2 linked regions of the Agarilytica rhodophyticola genome follow. The protein of the gene in region 1 interacts with the protein of each later gene in a pairwise test. Links are inferred from orthologs where the notes say so. Each region holds a gene or a part of one and is shown on either strand. Other genes may lie near its edges. The genes, in order: rpe and eno.

What was found.
Region 2: the proteins of rpe (region 1) and eno interact in binary tests that used the Escherichia coli proteins (3 or more experiments, as listed by UniProt). The link is inferred for Agarilytica rhodophyticola from one-to-one orthologs.

The regions. Positions count from the first base shown.
Region 1 is NZ_CP020038.1:2,195,924-2,202,180, forward strand. Bases 1,507-4,218 are described here. They hold rpe (ribulose-phosphate 3-epimerase), read left to right. Parts: upstream 1,507-2,372; coding sequence 2,373-3,065; downstream 3,066-4,218. Other genes in these bases: BVC89_RS09295 (DUF3530 family protein), read right to left, coding at 1,507-2,324; BVC89_RS09305 (P-loop NTPase family protein), read left to right, coding at 3,226-3,966; prsR (PEP-CTERM-box response regulator transcription factor), read right to left, coding at 4,029-4,218. In the rest of the region: BVC89_RS09285 (aminoglycoside phosphotransferase family protein), read left to right, coding at 1-415; BVC89_RS09290 (nucleotidyltransferase family protein), read left to right, coding at 421-1,122; more of BVC89_RS09295, read right to left, coding at 1,128-1,506; more of prsR, read right to left, coding at 4,219-5,387; XrtA/PEP-CTERM system histidine kinase PrsK, read right to left, coding at 5,490-6,257. UniProt on the Escherichia coli protein: Catalyzes the reversible epimerization of D-ribulose 5-phosphate to D-xylulose 5-phosphate.
Region 2 is NZ_CP020038.1:1,208,063-1,214,570, forward strand. Bases 1-2,963 are described here. They hold eno (phosphopyruvate hydratase), read left to right. Parts: upstream 1-820; coding sequence 821-2,107; downstream 2,108-2,963. Other genes in these bases: kdsA (3-deoxy-8-phosphooctulonate synthase), read left to right, coding at 1-441; ftsB (cell division protein FtsB), read left to right, coding at 2,226-2,504; BVC89_RS05130 (tetratricopeptide repeat protein), read left to right, coding at 2,772-2,963. Also shown: more of BVC89_RS05130, read left to right, coding at 2,964-3,965; BVC89_RS05135 (tetratricopeptide repeat protein), read left to right, coding at 4,578-6,044; BVC89_RS05140 (hypothetical protein), read left to right, coding at 6,123-6,508. UniProt on the Escherichia coli protein: Catalyzes the reversible conversion of 2-phosphoglycerate (2-PG) into phosphoenolpyruvate (PEP). It is essential for the degradation of carbohydrates via glycolysis.

The sequences.
Region 1 (6,257 bases):
CGCAGGCTCCCCTGGGATTATCGATTTTCAGGGTGCCTTGATCGGGCCGCTTACCTATGATGTGGTGTCGTTACTGCGCGATTGCTATATCGAATGGCCGGATCAGCAAGTACGATCTTGGGCTCTGGCCTATGCTAGTTTGTCAGTAGATGCAGGCATTATGGAGTCGGTTAGCGAAGAGCGCTACCTTCGTTGGTTTGATTTAATGGGGTTGCAACGCCATATTAAAGTGCTCGGTATTTTTGCCAGGCTTTCTATACGCGATGACAAACAAGCTTACCTCAAGGATTTGCCTTTAGTGATTGCTTATGTTCGACGAATTGCTCGACTCTATAGTGAGACTAGCCCCTTTGCTGATTGGTTTGATGCAGTGCTCTTACCGTGTATCCACAGTCAACCATGGATGCATAATTAAAACGTATGAAAGCGTTAATATTAGCCGCAGGTAAGGGAGAGCGTATGCGTCCTCTTACCGACCATCGGCCCAAACCTTTGCTAAATGTTGATGGCAAAACTTTACTCGATCATCAAATCGATAAGCTGGCGCGTGCGGGAATACGAGAAATAGTGATTAACACTTCTTATCTCGGTCATATGGTTCACGAACACCTACACAATCGACCGAGAAAAGATATCGAGATTTATTTTTCAGATGAAGATCAGCCGCTAGAAACCGGCGGTGCTATCAATCACGCGCTCGATCTACTTGGCGAGGCGCCTTTTATCTTGGTTAATGGAGATGTATGGACAGAGTTGGACTATGCTTCGCTGATAGCTCGATACCGAGATCAGTTCAATGTTAGTAAAAATAACAAGCATATATATGGCCATCTTGTCTTAGTGCCTACCCCGGATTTTAAAATCCACGGAGATTTTTCTATTCAAGAAGGATTTTTGCAGCCCTTAGTAAAGGGACAAGGTGATTATACTTTTAGTGGTGTAAGTATTTTATCGCCACAAATCATTTCCCAATATCCGAAGCGCCGCGCAATTTTTGCCTTAAAAGAAGTGTTTGATTGGGCAATGGATACGGCTTGCTTAAGTGCTGAGGTGTATGATGGCTTTTGGTTAGATGTTGGCACACCTGAACGTTTTGAATTTCTAAAAGAGCGTATAGGCTAAACTATTTAACGCTCTACCTCGACGCCTTTTGCGTGTTTATTAAGAAATCCTCGTATGCGCCGAGTAAGACGATTTTCTGCACGTGAATCTGCTTCATTGGGCCTCATTAATTTTACCTGATAATAGTTTTTAGTATTGATACGGGCCAATTTCTGCCGACGTATTTTGACTTCAGTATTATCTAGATAATGGTCGCTGTAGTAGATATCTAAAATGGGAATGGGAATATCTTTAAGGTAGGGAATCAGCTTTTCTTCAGTATTTAAAATCTGATTGCGTGCTGCCACCATAATCAGCGCCCGGATTTTGTATGGCACCTCATCTGCTGCGGCTTGAGCTGCATCAGCAGAAGAAGCGTTTGGGGCTAGCATCTGGATAAACTTTGCGGCACGAATGGCTCCAATGCCGTGGCCAATAATCACAATATTGTATTGACCTTTCTCATTGAGAAACTGTATTGATGTACTAATCCGTGCATTTGACGATAATTCAGGGTCGGGCTTATCTTTTTTCATCATCGTACTATTATCCTCCATAGCCTCTATATTGGAGGACTTCATCATAGTATCCTTCTCTAACGCGGCCATGGCTTCTTTATTGGCTTCGTCTGTTGCTGTGGCATCCATCTGCTTTTTATCCATCGGCTTATCTTCTGAAGTGTCTTGTTCCTCAGAATCGGTATTTGTCTCAGTAGCGGACAGAGGTAGCTTTTTTTCTGGTCGTTTAGGTATCGTGAGTTTTCCTGGCGGTGGTAGGCTAATAGCTAATGTTGACCAACCGAATTCACTTAAATTATTGCGTATGGCACTGACAGTATTTGGCCATTCAGCAGACTGACCCTCGCCATGTAAAATGACTACGGCTCCAAAGGGGTTGTCCGTCTTATCCTGTTGCCACAGCGCCATAAATTTCTCATCCATGGCGTTAAGCCATTGCACATTATCTTTTTCCACGGCCTGCATTAGCAGTTTGGTCGCTTTGGCTTGGATATCAATCATTTGCCTTGGGGCGTTGGCATCTGGGGTAGGGGATGGTTGTTCTTCTTGTTGCTGCTCTTGTGGGTCGGCGGGCTCGGTAGCTCCCGTGTTATCTGTTTGTTGGGGGTAACTAAACTCAGAAATAGGTGATAGAACTGCCAATAGCAAAATGGCGTTCAGTATTATTGCTAAAGCTTTTTGTGGTATGGTTGATCGGACAATCATATGTTTTAAAATATCCTGTATGTATTCTGATTAATCGAGGCTTATTGAATGTCTAAAGTACCTGAGTTTAAGATCGCCCCTTCTATATTATCGGCCGATTTTGCTCGACTTGGAGAGGAAGTTGATGCTGTTTTAGAAGCTGGAGCTGACTATGTCCATTTTGATGTAATGGACAATCATTATGTGCCTAATCTTACTATAGGCCCTATGGTGTGCAGTGCTCTGCGTAAATACGGTATAAGTGCAACAATTGATGTTCATTTAATGGTTGAGCCAGTCGATGATTTAATTAAGCAGTTCGCTGATGCCGGTGCTAGCTATATCACTTTCCATCCCGAAGCCTCAAAGCATATTGATCGCTCCATCAAGCTAGTGCGAGACTGTGGTTGTATGCCTGGGTTAGTACTTAACCCAGCGACACCCTTGTCTGTTGTGGAACATGCGATTGACCAGGTTGATATGTTGTTACTTATGTCTGTTAACCCAGGTTTCGGCGGGCAGAAATTTATCCCTTATGTGCTAGATAAAGTCGCTCAAGCCAGACAGTTAATTGATGCTCGTGGCCTTGCTACACGTTTGGAAATAGATGGTGGTGTTGGTTTATCTAATATTACTGATATTGCTAAGGCAGGTGCTGATACCTTTGTCGCTGGCTCTGCGATATTTGGCGCTGACGACTACGGCCAAGTGATTTCGCAAATGCGAGAGCTGTTGGCAGCGAGCCTGATGACTGAAGTTTGATAGTGAGATCGTAGAAGCTATCGCATAATTGCTGCACTTACCGATACGCATTAAAAATAACCTGCATGGGCGAGTGATGAAACAGCTTCTATAGTATGAAACAGCTTCTATAGACAGTTAAATTATATGTTTTTTTAAAACAAAAATATGCTGAAAAGCCATGGAAAAAAATTCAGAGATTGAATTTTCATTAGAAGAAAACAAATCCTTATTGAGTGAGCGTCAGATCAGTAAAATGTCTGAAGTGCACAGCTTCAGTGGCGTTCAGCTGGATAATTTAAAAGTTCTACATCAAGAGAGCAGCAATGAGGAAACCCTCAAAATATTTCGCCAATTGCGTACACAGTTATATGATCGCATGGCGGGAAACAACTATGTCTGCATGGTAACATCTGTCTGTTCTGGTGGCGGGGCTAGTTATACGGCTAACAATTTGGCTGCTGCCATTGCTCTTGATAAGTCTAAGACATCGGTTGTTGTGGACTGTAATTTTTATAATCCTAGTGTTGACGCACTCTTAAGTGCTGATGCCAATCTAGGTTTAATAGATTTTTTATCCTCTCAAGAGATGGGGGTCGAATTTATTTTATATGCTTCGGGCATTAAGCGTTTGCGTGTTGTGCCGGCGGGCAAGCATATTAACGATGCCACTGAGAAAATGTGTTCAAGTAAAATGGTGGCATTTATTTCTGAGATAAAATCTCGTTATAGCGACCGCTATATTATCGTAGATAGCCCCTCTGTCGGAGAGTTCGCGGCAGATGCAAGAATTCTAACGCAGCTATGCGACTTTGTGGTTTTAGTTGTGCCTTATGGGAAAGTTTCTCAGCAGCAGGTACAAGAAGCGATTGATACTATTGGCGAGCAGAGAATTGTAGGGGTGGTTTACAACAATGTTTAGCACCTGTGTCTTTCTACAGTAAACACCTGTCTACAGCAAACAAGTGCTAAACACAATTGTTTTTAGTCATTCGCCATCGCTATGTTATATTTCTTCATTAAATCATAGAGCGTTGGCCGGGTGACACCTAGTAGCTTGGCGGTGGCCGAAATGTTGTATTCTGTCATTGTCAGTGCGCGTAGAATAGCCGCACGCTCAGCGTTGTAGCGCACTTCCCTTAAGTTCAAGCTGAAGTTACCTTCTGAGATTAAGCCGAGATCTTCCGATGAGATGAGCTTGTCATCGCACATAACCACACTGCGTTTGACCCGATTTTCCATTTCGCGAATATTGCCAGGCCAATCATACGCTTCAATGGCTTCCACAGCTTCTGGAGTAAAGCCTTGAATACTCTCGTTATTTTGCTCGATAAAGTTTCTAAGAAAGTGTCTGGCCAGTAGTAATTTATCTCCCTGGCGTTGTCGCAGAGGTGGGATTTCGATTTCCATTTCACAAATTCTATAGAATAAATCTTCGCGAAATGTGCCATCTTTTACCATTTGTTTAAGGTCTTTGTTGGTCGCACAAACTACGCGAACATCAACAGGAATTTCTTCTCGGCCACCGACGCGTTCAATAATCCGCTCTTGCAAGAAGCGTAGCAGTTTAGCCTGCAAGAGTAGAGGCATGTCGCCAATCTCGTCTAAAAATAACGTGCCGCCATTGGCCGTTTCTACTTTTCCTAAAGTCCGTTTGTTAGCTCCGGTAAAAGAACCTTTCTCATAGCCGAATAATTCGCTCTCCATAAGGTTTTCTGGAACGGCGGCGCAGTTAATCGCTACCATACGCTTGCTTTTACGAGGGCTTAGGTTATGTAAGGCCTTGGCCATAACTTCTTTACCTGTGCCGCTCTCGCCAGTTAGGGTGCAGGTCACATCGGAAGGCGCTAGCTTTTCGATAGTGCGACAAATCTTAAGCATTATTGGATCACAGGCAATGATGCCGTCCAGAGGAGAGGTCTGCTTTTCTTGCAGCAAGCGATGCTGTTTTTCAAGGCTATATATGTGAAAAGCCCGTTGCAGAATCAGGTCTAAGGTTTCTGGATTAACGGGCTTTTGATAAAAATCATAAGCGCCCATTGCCACTGCCCTTACAGCGTTTTCATAGTCAGCGTTACCTGTCATGACAATAATCTTTGACATAGGGGCAAGATTAGATATTTCTCGAATACAGCGGAAACCTTCATCGACGCCTTCCTCATCAGGCGGCAACCCTAAGTCTTGAAGAATAATGGGGGGTTCGTGCAAGCGAATTGCTGCAATTGCATCTTCTCTGGTGCCTGCGACAATAACTTCGTACTGGTCAAAATGCCAGCGCAGTTGACTTTGTAGACCAAGATCATCTTCAACAATAAGAAGTTTTTGTTTTTCTGATTTACTCATGATGAATTTGTAGCCTGTGGAGGTGGTTTGGAGTGGCATAGGCTATCAACCCGCCATTATTATTCGCCCTGGGATAAATACTCGAAGAGATATCCGCGAGTTTTAGTTCGCCGGGAGGCTTATTATAAACGTCGTGCCCTCTCCAAGCGAGCTTTCCACGCTAATATTACCACCTAAGCTTTGGATATACTCTCTGGCTTGATAAACGCCGACGCCCATTCCCTTGCCTGACTTGGTGGTTTCGAAGGGTTTAAATAACTTGTTATTAATGAAGTCTTTATCCATACCTTCACCGTTATCTTCTATAGTAACGGTAATTGTGTCATCTTCTAATATGGTCGAAATATCCACAAAACCGTGATTTGGTGTGGCATCCTGCGCATTATGGAGTATGTGGGTGAAGACCATAACTAAACTGTCAAAGTCTCCTTTGACTTGAAGGTCTTCTTTAAATGGCACCAAAGTGGGCACAGGAGGGCGCTTCTGGCAGCGTTTTATTGCCTCTATAAATATATCTTTTAAATGCAGTACTTTAACTTCTTCCCCTTCTTCGTTACGCTGAAGTTTACGTAGCAGATTATTCATTCTCTCCACGGAATTTTTGATAGTGTGGATGGCGTCTTCAACGAAAGCTGGGTTGTCTTTATGCTTCTCTGCATTTTTTACAACCAGAGATTGTTGGGCAATAAGATTTTTCAGGTCGTGCATGACAAAGGCTGAGAGTTTATTAAAAGCGTCAAACTGACGCGACTCTGCCAATAACTCCGCTTGTTCATGGCGGGCGAGATAGCTGGCAATCTGTCTGCCCACGGTTTTGGAGAGATCTAAATCTTCCCAACCTATAAGTGAGTGTTCTTTGGGGGAAACCAA
Region 2 (6,508 bases), 990 kb from region 1 along the record:
AAAAAACCTCAGTTTTTAAGCCCTGGACAGATGAAGAACATCGTCGATAAGTTTATCGAGTGCGGTAACGCAAAGGTTATGCTGTGCGAGCGTGGTACATGCATGGGCTATGATAATTTAGTAGTTGATATGCTGGGCTTTCGCACTATGAAAGAAGTCAGCGGCGGGTTGCCTCTAATTTTTGATGCGACCCATGCATTACAATGTCGTGATCCGCTGGGCGCGGCCTCAGGCGGCCGGCGCCATCAAACAGCTGAGCTTGCTCGCGCAGGCATCGCTGTGGGACTTGCGGGGCTATTTATTGAGGCCCACCCCAATCCCGATCAAGCTAAATGCGATGGCCCTAGTGCTCTTCCCCTGGATAAGCTCGAGCCATTTTTAGCACAAATGAAAGGGGTTGATGATCTCATAAAAAATCTACCGCCATTAGATATTAATTAAATTAGGCCACAAGCCTAATAAATAAATACCAAGGAAAAGGAATAAGACTATATCGACTATCCGTCAATTCAGTCTTCTACAAACATAAGCAAGTGCAGAAAACACGACACTAAAATAGTGAGGGACACTATTTTTTAAGTAGGTAAAAGAACAGCAAGCACAGGAAGTGCGCCATTGACCGAAGGTCAATGCGAGCCCTCTAAAATCAAGGATTTCCGCGCAGTAGCCACATGGATGTGGTGTATTAGGGCAATGCAGGAGCAATTGCCGATCTGCCAGATTTTGGAGGGCGACCAAAAAAATAGTGAGGGACACTATTTTTTTAAGTAGGTAAAAAGAACAGATTTCCAATTCATTAAGACAATAGAGAGAATGTTGTATGAGTAAAATAGCGGATGTTAGAGGTTTTGAAGTGATGGACTCTCGCGGCAACCCCACAGTTATGGCTGAGGTTGTGCTTGATTCAGGTGTTATCGGCAGTGCATGTGCACCGTCAGGCGCATCTACCGGCTCACGTGAAGCCCTTGAACTTCGTGACGGTGATAAAGCACGTTATCTTGGCAAAGGTGTCTTGAAAGCGGTTGCCAATGTCAACGATAACATTAAGCCTTTATTGTTAGGTAAAGATGCCAACGAGCAGCGTCAACTCGATACTATTATGATCGATGCCGACGGCACAGAAAATAAGTCTCAGTTTGGTGCCAATGCTATTCTGGCTGTATCCTTGGCGGCTGCTAAAGCGGCAGCGGCAGATAAAAAGATCCCACTTTATCAGCACATCGCACAAGTTAATGGTACAGAAGGTAAGTACACCATGCCTGTGCCTATGATGAATATTATCAACGGCGGTGAACACGCAGATAACAATGTTGATATTCAAGAATTTATGATTCAGCCAGTTGCTGCCAGCACGTTTAGCGAAGCGTTGCGTATGGGAGCCGAAGTTTTTCATAGCCTGAAAAAAGTATTATCTGGCCGAGGATTAAATACGGCAGTTGGTGATGAAGGCGGATTTGCTCCAGACTTACCATCTAACGAAGCTGCACTTGCTGCTATTGCTGAAGCGGTAAAAAATGCTGGCTATGAATTAGGTAAAGATATTACGCTAGCTCTCGATTGTGCTTCATCTGAATTTTATAAAGATGGCGTGTACAATATGTCCGGTGAAGGTAAGACTTTCTCTGCACCAGAATTCTCCGATTACCTCGCGGAACTTGCCGGCAAATATCCGATTTTATCCATTGAAGATGGTATGGATGAGAGTGATTGGGATGGCTGGGCTGATTTAACCCAAAAGATTGGTGATAAAGTTCAACTTGTCGGTGACGATTTGTTTGTTACTAACACCAAAATTTTACAAGAAGGTATCGACAAAAAGATCGCCAACTCTATCTTGATTAAATTCAATCAAATTGGCTCTTTAAGTGAAACTCTCGATGCGATTAAAATGGCACAAGCTGCAGGTTATACCGCAGTGATTTCTCATCGTTCAGGGGAAACCGAAGATACCACCATCGCCGATTTAGCTGTGGCCACAGCTGCAGGTCAGATCAAAACGGGCTCCCTATCTCGCTCAGATCGTATTGCGAAATACAATAGACTGTTGCGTATCGAAGCAGAACTTGGTGAAAACGCTGCTTACCGTGGTCGTGCCGAATTTAAGTAGAATTTGCTAAAATGTGCGAAACGTAACACATATATAAAGGGCCAGCATTGCTGGCCTTTTTCTTTATTGGGATTTATGTGTTACTTTTAAGAATAGGATTAACTAAATTTTCTCATTTATGAAGTTTTTGCTTGTTACGCTAACGCTGATCGTACTAGGACTACAATATCGTTTTTGGGTAGGCGATGGCAGTCTTGCGCATGTAGTACGATTGAATGATGACATTGAACGTCAACAAGCTGAAAACGATCGCCTGAAGGAGCGCAATCGTTTACTAGCGGCGGAAGTGGAAGCTTTAAAAAGCGGCACTGAAGGCATAGAAGAGCGCGCACGTCACCAAATGGGTATGATTAGAGAGGGCGAAACCTTTTTTCTAATCGTTAACGAAAGCCCCTGACAGCAATATTTCCCCGACACTACACATCTCGATACTCGCACTTTATTTGTCACTTTTAACGTAGCTCAGCCATGAAGAACATTGCTTCTTAGGAGCAATAGAAGCCATTCACAGTAGGGTCAACAGGCCCTAGATACCTGATCGTTAACAACTGACAATTAACACGTCTTAATGAACTATTGCCTCGCTATCTATCACTTACAACCATAAGTTTTAAACACTTAAGAACGTCTTAATTTAACCATAACACTTATATTATTGAAGGCTATGCTCAACTACATAAAGAATAATCCAACCATTACCTCGGCGCTTGATACTTTGGGGCGAATAGCTTCTGAGGTAAAAAACACATTAAAAGATCTTATAAAGTCTGTCAGAGCTGCAGCGCCTATGCTCATTTCAGCTGGCACACAGTCTTTACTGTCTGCGGCCGGTTCAGCGCCTACCCAAAATAACATTGACAGTTTGGTGAATAGTGCCGCTAATCATGAAAAGAGTGGCAACCATAGTATGGCGTTTAATGCATACTCCGATGCTTTATCTTCGCATCAATCATTAAATGGTAAAGGGTCGGCACCACCAGAATTACTGAATGCTGTTGTAACATCCGCTACAGGGTCAATTGCTACGGCTTTAGAAAATGGCGATGGCGTATCCGCTGCAGGCACCTTGGAAAAGGCAGTCAATCTACTTGACGCTGAAATTAATCAGCCAGCGACAGAATCTGCTACATCGGCACAACAAGTAAAGGCCAATTTACGCGATAAAGTTGGCACTAAGTTAGCGGATTTAGGTTTTATATTATACCAACAAGGGGACTACCAAAATGCTAGGGAATACTACCAACAAGCTCTTAATATTCATACCAGCTTTGGAGACAACAATATAGGGAGTAATGATACTGATATCGCTACTATCAGCCAGTTTTTAGGTACGGCATCCCTTGAGTTAGGAGACTATGATGCTGCGCAAAAGCCTCTTGAAAACTCCTACAATATGGCATTGGAAAAATTTGGTGAAAATCATGAAACCACTGTGACTCGCCGTAACAAACTCGCACGCTTAAATTTAGAGCAAGGCAAATTTAAAGAAGCGGAGGGGTTGATTAGAACGAATCTTGAATGGGAACGAAAAACCTATGGTGAGGATCATATTGACACAACCACCTCTCTTGGCAACTTAGTCATCGCGCTCCGAGGACAGGGCAATTTAAGTGAGGCGATGCAGCATGCCCAAAAAGCGTATGATATTCAATTAGGACACCACGGAGAGGATCATCTTGCTACTGCAGACAGTGCTATGGCTCTGGGTGCTGTCCACTTTTCGCAAGAGAATTACGCCGCTGCCAAACACCTTGTTGATCAAGCGGTTGCTACCTATGAGGAGCATCTCGGTGGAGAGCATCCAGCGGTGCAACATATGAAGTCAAATCAGGCTAAATTGAATGAAAAACTAGCTTAGGGTCTGTTAAGGTTCGAGTGATTGTGTATACAGTTACTCGTTTTATTTTTGGGCAGTGATTCTTTCCAATAGATATCATTGCCTTAATAAAATACCAACAGAGTATCTCGCTCCTAGCTGCTTTTTTGCATATTAATAACATAAAAATTAATTCTACGTTTATCTTATTGCCTCACTGTTTCAGGGCTGAATTAACTTGTGAAAGGTATCGAAAGTTAATTTTTCAGCAAGTAGCTTTAAATAAAAGTAACTCATTTTTTATTTTAAGTTAAAGCAGTCAGAGCGACAAAGTTTTATGTGTTGACCACAACGTTGACGGATTCTAGACATCTCTTAAGCGGCGTGTCTTGTATTAGCCGTGGCGATGAACTTTTTAACGGGGTTTATAACAGACAGATATAAATGCATCAGTCTAATAGGTAGTGGTAACTAAATATTTTAGTTATGGTGAGCCATGGGAGAATTTAACCTCGCATTAACGCTTAGCCATCGCCAGAAAAAATTAGTTATCTGTTTTCTGCAATCAAATATATGGCGTGACACATGCTCAATAATATAAGAGAAAATTTGATCCGGCCTATAGTAAATACCTCAAAAAAGGTAGCTCCGGAGGTGAAGAGAAACCTTAAAGGTATTATTGATTCTGTCAACGAGGGCGCGCCAAATCTTATAGACGCAGGTGTATCTTTTTTCTTGTCGAGAGAGAACGAATTACGCCCTGAAACTGCATCATATCCCACACTTGTGTCGCCAGTAGTGCATAATCCTGTACTTGTGGCCTATCCAATTTCTGCTACAGGTAACTCCAAGCCTGAGGCTGCTAGGGCATCTTTTATTAATTTAGCTGCCACCGTTAAGCGAGCCAATACAGATATGAATCGGGCACGTGAGTTTGAGAAAAAAGGAGAATATTGCAAGTCATTTAGAGCCTATTGTAAAGGTGTTAATGCGTTAATTGAAGCTATTACAAGTCACCAGAAGACCAATGGCAAGGGTTTAGTTACGCCACAACTGTTACAAGCTTTAGAGCGCTCTGTCGAAAGTGTTGTGAGTAGTTCTGTGAAACTGAGAGAAACAACAGGACTTGAGATTCTTGCAGACGTAGGCAAGCTCCTTGAAAATGAGTATCAAGCTGATAGAGAGTTTGCGCCGGTAGCAAAACAGACTAAAGTAAGATTGTTTAGCTATGCAGGAACTATGTTATTAAATGAGAGACAATATAACATTGCCAAACAACTACTTTCCAAATCGTTCCAAGCTAGCAAACAAAATAAAGATTTAAATCATGCGACTATAGCCACTAATCTGGGGCTTGCCTGTTTTCAACTACAAGAATATGAAAATGCTAAAATTGCTTATCGCGACGCGTTAGCCGCTCACATAGCCTCAGGTAGCGATAGCGAAGACATAAGTTCTGCTCAGCAACTTTTGGGCATTGCATATACTGAATTAGAGCAATACGGTAAGGCGAAAAAATGCCTCGAATATTCTTATGATATGGCAGTTGACCAATTTGGCAAAATCCACAATACAACCTTGGCATGCCTCGATAAATTAATCTGTCTTAACATAAGAGAAAAAGATTTCAGTAAGGCAGAAAAACGTTCAGAGGAGTACTTAGATGGTGTGCAGACACTATATGGAAACGATCATATCAAGACCGCTCAAGCGATATTAACCTATGGCAAAGTAAAATTTGAGCTAGGTAAAAACATAGATGCGCTAGCACTGGCTGAACAGGCTTTGGCAATTAATACCAAGGAAGGACAAGATTGGCATACAGCTGATTGTCGCCATACTATCGCATCTATTTATCGTGCGGATGGAAAGCATGACGAAGCTTACCTGCTTTTTACAGAATCTTTTAATACGTTAATGTTTGTTAATGACAAAGCTCGGGCCGCTGAAGTGTTAGACAGTGCTGTAAATATGCTCGAAAGTTTGGGGAGGATGGATGCGGCAAAAAAACTTTGTTCTAACGTATTGGAAATTCGTGAACAAGTGCTAGGAAAAGACCACTCTGATACTAAAAAGACTCGTGAAGAACTGCATGTGTTGCAGGAATTAACTAATAATTAAGTCGTAGCGTGTTTTATAAGGCGTTACTTATTAAATATACTTAAATTATGTTATTTAAACTAACAAGAACTTTAAACTATGGCAAATATACACAAACCTTTTGCTCATAATGTAAATACGTATTTATCTAATTTTGCCACGGCAACAAAAGAAACCCTTAGTAAATCTTATCATGCGTCTCGGTTTCGTTCTGCTAAAGCTGAGTCTCCTATATTAGTTCAGCCCCATAATACTTCTCTGCTGTCAAAAGTAAAAACTGCTTATCATAAATTTGAAATAGAGCAAGCGTTATGCAATGGAAATATGGCCATTGAAAATCGTTCGCTAGTATTCGCATTAAAATCTTATGGTAAAGCACTTTCTGTTTCCCAAAAATTACCGGGCATGGCAGATAGTTCTAAACATAAATTAATCGAAGCAATTGCTAATTCAGCAATTAACCTCGTAGATGAGATGCTTAAAAG